Regions from separate parts of the Oscillibacter hominis genome, predicted to be linked through region 1. Evidence: riboswitches for the same ligand, from Rfam matches in the RefSeq annotation. Region 1 holds a riboswitch; the other holds the start of a gene.
The links. A riboswitch is a leader RNA that binds a small molecule or an ion and turns the genes downstream of it on or off. The one in region 1 is predicted to bind cyclic di-GMP.
Positions count from the first base shown of each region.

Region 2: another riboswitch for cyclic di-GMP. It lies ahead of H8790_RS04245 (hypothetical protein); the one in region 1 lies ahead of H8790_RS04920 (S-layer homology domain-containing protein).

Region 1 covers NZ_CP060490.1:990,908-995,895, reverse strand. The annotation lists gene H8790_RS04930 (thiamine diphosphokinase) at 1-460, opposite strand, end outside; TPP riboswitch at 543-653, shown strand; gene H8790_RS04925 (energy-coupled thiamine transporter ThiT) at 739-1,299, shown strand; cyclic di-GMP riboswitch class I at 1,592-1,674, shown strand; gene H8790_RS04920 (S-layer homology domain-containing protein) at 1,812-4,988, shown strand, end outside.
Region 2 covers NZ_CP060490.1:846,092-851,079, forward strand. The annotation lists gene H8790_RS04235 (DUF368 domain-containing protein) at 160-975, shown strand; gene H8790_RS04240 (hypothetical protein) at 1,061-1,279, shown strand; cyclic di-GMP riboswitch class I at 1,390-1,470, shown strand; gene H8790_RS04245 (hypothetical protein) at 1,603-4,988, shown strand, end outside.

The sequences.
Region 1 (4,988 bases):
CCCCGAAACAAAAAACCGACAAAAGTCCCCACTCCGGCCCTCTGGGAATGGTCAGGGAGCTATTGCACAGGGCCGTGTAGACAAACGCGTCGTCATAGAGATACCCACGGGCCCCTCTGCCGTCCAAAAAGAGCAGCATCTGCAAATTGGACAGGGTGTGGTCCAGGCGTTTCCCTCCGGTCCCACCGTAAATGTAAAATACCTTACAGCCCTTATCCAAACCGATCTTTGCGGCCATCATGGTGTCCGTATCATCCTTTTCCACCGGAAGGCGCATCCGGTTGGGAAAATCCGGCGGCTCCGCCATGGAGTCAAAGTCCCCGATCAGCAGGTCCGGGCGGATTCCCTCCTTTTGGCAGGTCAGATACCCCGCGTCGGCGGCGATCACATAGTCGCCGGCCTCAGGGCGGCAGTATAGGCCGTAATTTGTCCCGGCCCCGAAAATAAAACAGGCGTTCATTCCATCCCTCCCTGCAGTTTTGTACAGTTTACCACAAGTCGTCCTCCTTGACAAATCCATTCGCCTTTGTTATAGTAAATGCGACAATTCCAAGGGGCGCTGGCGCAAGCCGGCTGAGATCGGGCGTATCGCCGCCCAGTCCCTCGAACCTGATCCGGGTAATGCCGGCGTAGGAATGCGATGATATTGTATGCTGACCGCATTGCGACGCCCCATGGCTCGCCATGCGGGATTTTTTTTACGGAATTGGACTCTATTCACGAAAGGATTGTCTCCCCATGCAAAATGCAAAGGTCAAATGCCTCTGCGAGGCCGCCATCATGCTGGCCCTGGCCCAGGTGCTCAGCTACATCAAGATTGAGCCCCTGCCCAGCGGCGGCTCCATCGACCTGGCCATGGTGCCCATCATCTTCTTCTGCTTCCGCTATGGCCTGGCCTGGGGCACCGGCGTTGGGTTCGTCTACGGGCTGATGCAGTATTTCCTGGGAAATGGCATTGCCATCTCCTGGACCACCATGATCGCCGATTATCTGGTGGCCTACACGCTCTTAGGTGCAGGCGCGGGATTCTTCCACGGGAAAAAAGGCGGCATCTATCTTGGCACCGTCATCGGCACCTTCCTGCGCTTTCTCTCCAGCTTTGTGGTGGGCGCCACGGTCTGGGCCGAATATATGCCGGAAGAATTTTTAGGCATGGCCATGACCAACGAGTGGGTCTACTCCTTCCTGTACAACATGACCTGGGCCCTGCCCGACGCCATCTTATGCGTCGTGGCGTTTGCGCTGCTGCAAAGACCGCTTCGCAAATACTTTGCCTGCGCGGACCTAAATCAGGCGTAATGGAGCCCCGCTCCGGAAGCAACCTTCCGGGGCGGGGTTTTTGATTTTTGCGCACGCCTCTCCTCTCCTGCTTGTCCCAAATTTCCCATGCGCTATTGACTTTTCCCTCCCGTTTCCTGTATAATTAAAAGCAATATAAGGAGTATGCCAAGTGACCAAACCCATTTGGGGCTGGCAAAGTTATATCTGAACATGCATTGTAATCGCCTTTGCCAGCGGAAGAGGCGGTTTTCTTTTACCAAGCGTAAATGGACCGTAAAGTCTCTCCCTTTCGTCTGCCGGCATTCCGCATAAAAATATTTGGCAAACCTGTTGAAAAGCAGGGACGCAATGCTATAGGGGCTAATCAAATTTGTATGCCAGCCAGCTGCCCACTTCCGGGATGGACCCGAGGCTTGCCAAATGATACTTGCGGCAAGCTCTTTTTTATGCGAGGTGATTCTATCGAACAATTTCAACATCCCTTCCCGCAGAAGAGAACAGAGGAAATGAAGAAAGGTGGAACAATTTTTATGAGGAAAAAGATGCTCAGCATATTCCTTGCCCTGTGTCTGGCGCTCTCCCTCCTGCCCACCGCCGTATTTGCGGAGGAGCCGGAAGCCCCGGCCGAGCCTGAAGAGGTTATGGAACCGGTGGAGGAGACCCAGGAGCCTGAGTCTGTCCTTGCAGAGGCCGGAGCGGCCTATCAGAGCGGACAGGACCAGCCGACCGAGGCCGCCAATGAGGCTAAAATTGGCGACAAGGAATTTGCCACGCTGAAAGAGGCCGTGGCTGCGGCCGAAGACGGCAACACCATTATCCTGCTGGCTGACGTCACTGCCACAACATCTGACAACAGTGTGGCGATCGATAAAGCAGTCACGCTCGAACTGGCTGGACACTCTCTGATTGCAAAAGAATATGGCTGGTATTCTTTGAAGGCAGAAATCACTGTGAAAAACGGCACCGTATCTTATGAGAAAAGCGACGGATTGTCAATCAGTGCTCCCGTAACGATAACGGACTGCACTTTGACAGGCTCCACAGGGTCCGCAGTAAAGCTTTCCTCCGGCGGTTCCCTGACCGCGAACAACTGTACCTTTGAAATGACAGGCAATGGCAGTGCAGCAATCAACGGTACAGCGGATCAGGTGCGCCTGAACAACTGTACCGTGAAAGGCGGCACCAGCACGTATGCCATCAATCTTGACTCCAATGACGTCCTGCTGAAGGACTGTACGATGAGCGGTGGAACATTCGAAACCATCTATGCCGCAGTTTCCAACGCCGGCGGCACCTTTACGGTAAACGGCGGCTCCATCACCGCAAACGCCGGAAAGCCAGCAGCTTCTATCACCTGGAATTCCAAGGGTACCCTTGTGATGACGGGCGGCGTAACTGTTGCAGGCTCTGTAAAAATGTATGGTAACCCAGACAACGCGGGCGGCCATATTCGTCTGGAAGGCGGCTATTACAATAGCGATACCACACTGGTCAGCAATAAGCCCGCCAATGTGGAGGTCACCGGCGGCTTCTATACCGCGAACAGCAACGTCACGGACTTTGTAAGGGCTCCCTACATGGTGGTTGCCAATACAGACACGGCCACCAAGGAAACATATCCCAAGGCTATCGCCGCTCCGGCAGAGGGCGCCGTGGCCTATGCCGCCGATGTGGAGGGCGGCACCTCCTATATGGACATCGACGTTGCAATCGCGCAGGCAGACGGTAAGCCCATCCTGCTGCTGGCGAACGTGACACTGGGCTCCCTGCCCGCAAACACGGTCATCAATGCGCAGAACAAGTCGGTGACCTACAACGGTTCTCTGGCCCAATTGGTGTCTACGGGCGCTGAACTGTCCAACGTGGGAACCCTGACCGTCAACGATGGAACCATCGGTGGCTTTACCATGGAGGGCAAGCAGATCACGGCCGGATTCGTGCCGGAAGCCCTGCGGGCCGTGGTTGTCAAGTACATCCCCGACAACTACAGCATCGGCGATCAGAGCAGCTCAAGCGGCAAGGTAGCCGCAACCAGCAGCTTTGGCGCCACAATCGGCAGAACAGGCTACGAAACTCTGGGCAACGCCCTGTCCGTGGCTTGCCGGAACGACACATCCTCCGGCCAGGTCAACGATGTGGTGGTTATGCAAAAGGATGAGGCTTCCTACTTTGAGGCCCTGTCTTACGCCACCTACACGCTGGACCTCAATGGCCATAAATTAGGCAGTCCTGACCCCAACCCCAATTCTTCTGAACCCAGCTACGGATTTGGCATCATTCCTGTAAAGCAGTCAGCCCTCTCCCCCAATTACGCCAACATTACGCTGACGGACAGTGCCACGGGCGGCGAAATCATCGGTTATGACTTCGGCGTGGTGCTGAACGGCGAAGTCCTCGGCGCCAAGCTGGTCTTGGACGGCGTTAAGGTCACGTCCACCGCTGGTGAAGGCGTCTACTTCCCCGGCCAGGAAAACAGCTCTCTGACCATCAAGAGCGGCACGGAAATTACCGGCTCCACCGGTCTTGGCATCAAGGGCGGCAACGTCATCATTGAGGACGGCGCAAAAATCACCGGAACCCGGGAAACCTCCGAGGTTCCCGACGCAGCTGTTTCCAGCGGCATCTCCGATCTGACCGGTGACGCCGTCTATGTGGAGTGCGGCTACAACTTCCCTCTGTCTCTGACTATTCAGGGCGGCTGCTTCTCCAGCAAGGCCGGCCAAATGGTCCGCATGCTGTTTGCTGAGAAGACTGAAGTGGAGGAAACCGTTTCCATCACCGGCGGCTACTTCTCCGCCAAGCCGGACAGTACGTACCTTGCAAAGAACTACTATGTCCAGCCCAGCGATCAGGAAGGCTACAGCTACATGGTCAGCAACAGCGCGGTGGCCCAGATCGGTGCCAACAAGTATGGCACCCTGGCCGAGGCAGTGGCTGCGGCTGAGGACAACGCCACCATCAAGCTGCTGAAGGATACGGATTCCGGAGACATGCTGAAAGTCGGGAAAAGCATGACCCTGGACCTTGGCGGCCACACGTTCACCTCTACCAACAGCAGCTATGCGGTGGCGGTGATTGGCGGCACTTTCACGGTGAAAAACGGCACCATTTCCAACACCTCTAAGGATGGAGTGGCGCTGTATGCCCAGCAGGCCACCGTCGTAGTGGAAAACGGGGCAAACATCCTGTCGAACGCTACCGCCATACAGGTGGGTAACTGCATCAAAGATAAGGCGGGCGTCTATTGGGGCGAGGCCATTGTCAGGCAGGGCGCCCATGTGAAGGGCGACGCAGGCGTTCTGGTGGCCGGCCCCTATCCGGTCGAATCCCTGCAACCCGGCGGAACTCTCTCCGCTGAGATGAGCAGCCGCTCCAAGCTGACCGTCACCGGCGGCACGATCGAGGGCGTATCCTACGGGATCACCGGAAACGGAACCTATCATGGGACGGAGATTACCGTGAGCGGCGGCACCGTCCGCCAGAGCGGAGCGGACGGCGGCGCCCTGTATCATCCCCAGAACGGCGTGCTGAACATCTCCGGGAATGCTGTTTTGGAAGGCGCCAGCGGCGTGCAGCTGTGCTCCGGTGAGGGCGTCATCGCCAATATCACCGGCGGCTCGATTTCTGCAACCGGAGAGGACCTGAGAGCCGGCAAGACCGGCGACGGATTCATCCCAGACGGCGCGGCCCTCTCTGTTGTCAACCGT
Region 2 (4,988 bases), 140 kb from region 1:
ATTGAAAAATAGCGGGGCGGATTTGTACAAAATATTTGATTCTGTACAAAATAAAGAAAAAAGCAGGGCGGGGCCGCATTCTTCAGCAGTGGAATTGAAACTTGTGAAAAAACCTGTTATACTTCTGGACAAACAGATCATACGTTGGGAAGGCGCGCTATGAGCGACAGGGAAGAGAAAAAAAACTGGGTTCTTGGGCTGATTTGCGGCGCACTGATGGGCGGCGGCGCGATTTTGCCGGGCGTCAGCGGCGGCGTGCTGTGCGTGGTGTTTGGCTACTACCGCCCCATGATGGAAATTCTGACCCACCCCAAGCGGGGGCTGAGCAAATACTGGCGGATGTTCGTGCCCGTGGCGATGGGCTGGGTGCTGGGCTTTTTCGGCTTTGCCAAGCTGATTGCCGTCTTGTTCAGCGCCTCGGAGCTGCTGGCCACCTGGCTTTTTATCGGTTTGATCGTGGGCACCATGCCCTCGCTTTTCCGGGAGGCGGGAAAGGAGGGCCGCGGATGGCCCTCCTGGGCGGCGTTGACAGTCTGTGCCCTTGCCATGGGGGCAGGGCTTTATTATGTGGGCCATGTTGCCACCGTGCAGGTGGAGCCTAACTTCTGGTGGTACACCTTCTGCGGATTCCTCTGGGGACTGGGCATTGTGATCCCCGGCATGACCACGGCCTCCATCCTGATGTCCCTGGGGCTCTACCAGCATCTGACAGAGGGTATCTCCAATCTGGACATCGTGGTGATGACCGCCTGGATTCCGGGATTGGTGGTGACGGTGGCGCTGCTGTCCAGGCTGATGAGCTATCTGTTCCGCGCCCATTACTCGGTGGCGTTTCATGGGGTGGTGGGGATCGTCATTGCCTCCACAGTCATGATCATCCCCACGGCCTATACAGGCGCCGGAGAGGCCCTTGGGGCGGCGGTGTGCTTTTTCGGCGGGTTTGCCATCGCATTTTTACTGGATCAGATCGAATAGACATCCCTCCCTCCGGGGAGGGATTTTTTTGCATAGTTTTCCCATCTTGAGCCAAAATAGGAGCATGATGTAAGGGAGGGACAATATGACCAGACTGACGCTGTTGGAGCTTGTGGACGCGCTGGGAATCAAGGAAGTGCCGGAGATGTCAGAGTCGGAGTTTCACGACGCGTCGGAGGGACAGATGGATGCCGACGACCTGTTCCGGGAGCTTTTGCGGGGGGAGGGGCTGATCGCCTGCCAGGAAAAAATCCTCCGCTGGGCCCACGATCTCTATGGGCTTCCCCGTGATAAAGGGCAGTGAGGCTGTGAGATCGGGTGATCTTCATGGATGGAGCCGTGGGAAATGCTGTAAAATAAAGAAGAAACAAGAGATTTAAGTTGAAATTTCAAAGCCTGCGTGGTAACATAAACCCATGTGTAGGGCAAACCCGGCGAAAGCCGGCGACGCAAAGCTATAGGATCGTCAGACATCTACGACAGCCAGCTGCAACACAGAAATTGGGGAACTTTAATTTTTCCCTGTATTGATGTGAAACCGTGTTAAAACTGTCGCTGCAACTCAACAGCGGCAGTTTTTTACTTCGGCCGGGGTGGTTGGCGTACGCTTGTGGGAGGGAAGCAGCAATGGGCAATCGGGAAAATCGCGGCTTCACCCTTCAGGAGGCGCTGTTGGCCGTTGTGCTGGTCGTTGTATTGGCGTCCATCGCGATTCCATCCGTGCTCACACTGCGCCAGAGCCTGAAGCTTCGGGAGCTGGACGACACCGCCCGTTCTCTGTATCTCACCGTGCAGAATGAGCTGACCGTCCGAAAGGCCACAGGCACCCTGCCGGACCTCCAGGCGGCCCTGACGCCGGAGCAGAGCCTGGAGGTTTTGGGAGCAAAGCCCCAGGATGCGGAGGACGACACCTGGACCGGACTCTATTACATCCCTTCCTCCCAGGCGGAGGAGCTCTTTCCCGACGCCTGCCTGACCCTTTCTACGCTGGCACCGGAGGGCAGCTTCCTGCTGGAGTTGGACCCGGCCGGCGGCAGCCTGTACGGGCTTTTTTATGCTGAGCGGCCGCTGCGCTATTCGGAGGTCACCGCCCTGTCCAGCCGCAGCAGGGAGGACCGCAAAGCGGTGGAGATCGGCTATTACGGCGGCTTTTCCGCTGCTGCCGCCGGGGAGAACCCGGCGCTCAAGCCCACGCTGGAGGCAGTGAACAGCGAGGATCTTTACATAGTGTTTCACTGTGCCGGCCTGAAAGAGGCGGTGATTGACCAGAGGAATTTGACGCTGACGATCACCGTGGCCGACGAGTCCGGAGCGGCGGATCACCGCTGGAGCCGCAGCTACACGGGCGGCGACGCGGAGTTCAGCGTGCTTGCCACGGGAGAGGTGACCACGAGGCTGCTGTTGGACAGCCTGCGGCAGGGAGAGCATTTTGCGGAGCTCACCGAGGGGCGTTTGACGCCGGGCGACAACCTGACCGTGACGGCGGTCATCACCTACAGTGGAAAAGAAGAGGTCCTGCGGGGCGAGACCTGGATCGCGGTGAACAGCCTTTTTGCGCAGAAGCGGGAGGCGGAGGGCGCTGTGGAGTTGGACGTGGCCTGCCTGCGCCATTTGAACAACCTGCGCGGCGACTGCTATGAGGGCCGGGCCGGAACCAGCATCCGCCAGACGGCGGACATCGCTTTTGCCCCGGACAATTGGCAGGAGCTTGTGATGCCCGGCGCATCGTCGGGGGAACGGCCGCTGTCCGTCTTTTCCCCCATTGTAAATGAGCCCCTCTTCAGCGGCGGCACCAGCTATGACGGCTGCGGGAACCTTTTGGAGGGGTTTCGGATCGCCGGCGCTGACTCTGTGGGGTTGTTCAGTTCCCTGCGGGGGTGCACCGTGCGCAATGTGCGGATGAAGGATGTGGCTGTCAGTGCCGCCGGGAGTTACGCGGGAGCCTTGGCCGGCAGCATCGGCGGGGAGTCGGCGGTGGAAAACTGCGGCGTCTGGCAGGGGAGTTCCGGTTCTGTGACGGCCCGGGGCAGCGCTGTGGGCGGCCTGGCGGGCCGGTGCGAAAGCGGCACACTGCGGATAAAAGACTCCTTTTCGGCAATAGACGTCACCGGAAACTGGTACGTCGGCGGCCTGGTGGGCCAGGTGGACGGCGGCTTGCATGTGGAGCGTTCCTATGCCTCGGGTTCGGTCACCGGCAACTCAAGGGTGGGCGGCCTGACGGGGCTTTGCAGCGCAGGCGGAGTACTGGAACTCAGGGAGTGCTATACCACGGCCTCCGTGACCGCCGCGCTCAGCGCCCCGGTCACCGCCCAGCGGGCGGAGGAGGACCAGGCCGGCGGCGCCATCGGCAATGCAGGCGGCACGGTTCGGTGTGTCGACTGCCGTGTCTACGGCAAGGTGACGGCTCAAACCGCCTCCGGCGCATTTTTCGGAAAGGGCGCGCTGAGTGCAAGCGGATGTGTCTACCTGGTTCAGAGCGGCTATAACGATGACCTCCCCCAAGCCGGTCAGGCCGGATTGACGGCAGCCTCCTATGGGGAGTTGGAGCGGGCGGACAACAGCGTGCGCAACAGCCATCCCCACAGCCACGAACTGCGGGGGCTGGCATTCCCCTTCCCCATGGTGACGTCGGACCACTACGGCGACTGGCCTCTGGAGACGGAAGCCCCTGTGGAGTGGGAACTGCCTTATGGCCTTTGCTATTATGAGCGGTATGGTGATGGTTCCTGGGGCTTTTATGGATATGACCGGGAAAACACGCTGAAAGACAGCCTTGCCGGGAATGAGAAGTCCATTGCGGAGGCCGGTTACGGCGTTCTCTTGCTGAGGGGTGAATCGGCGGACGGATGGTTCCAGGGATACGGCGACGCGGTTTTGAACCCTTCGGTCGCGGTGGTATGGGGCGGGGCAAGCGGCGACCTGCACCCCCTCAGCGACAGGGGGCAGGAGCTTCTCAGCCCACTGCTGCTGCCTGGGAAGGCGGTCTATGAGACGAAGACCGGACGCACCTTGACCTTCAATCTCTATTTTGGAGCGGCGCTGTCCCTGGACACCCTCTATCCCTCTGAGCAGGAGCCCTTCCAGCTTCGCACGGCGGAGCACCTGGAGAACATCGGCGGCCACGCCGGAAGCTGGTGGAACTTTCGGCAGACCCACGACATTGAGGCCAGAGCTTCCACGGCGCGGATCGACAACTATTTGGGCTGCACGGTGGACGGAGGAGGCAACCGGATCACGGGCCTACAGGATACGCTGTTCCTCTGGAACAACGGCACGCTGCGAAACCTCCTGCTGGAGGAGGTGGATATCCGGCAGCTGGATGCCTGCGCTGCGCTGGTAAACAGCAACACCGGATGGGTGGAGCGCTGCGGCGTTACGGGAAGCATCACCGGGACGGGAAGCGACTCCGCCGCTGCACTGGTCTCTTTGAACAGCGGCTACGTGATCGACTCCTGGGCCCGGTGCGATGTGGAGGGCCAGGGAGCCTCCGGCGGACTGATCTTCCGCAGCGGCGGATCGGTTTCCGGCTGCTATGCGGCGGGAACCGTGTCCTCGGGCTTGGGGAATGCGGCGGGGCTGGTGGTGGAAAACAGCGGCACCATCGCCTCTTCCTATGCAAACTGTACGGTGACGGCGGAGCGCGGCAGCGCGGGCGCCCTGGTCTGCACAGGGGGCACCATCACAGACTGCTACGCCGCGGGCTCCGTAACGGCAAGAAACACCGCCGCGGGAATCGCCGCCGTGACCGGAGGCAGCCTTCGTGCGGAGCGCTGCTACAGCGTGGCGGAGATCAAAGGCGGCTCCTGGCAGTACGGAGTGGCTCCCTTAGGTACGGCGGAAGCGTGCTTGTGGGGCTATGGGCCGGGATACAACGATGCACTTCAGGGCGGCGTGGGCCAGCCCATCACGCTGGCCGAACTGAGGGTGCTGCGCATGGCGGGGCCCTGGACACTGGACACGGCGGTGGAGCAGAGCCATCCCTGGGCGCAGGAGCTTCAGGGGAAAGCCTATCC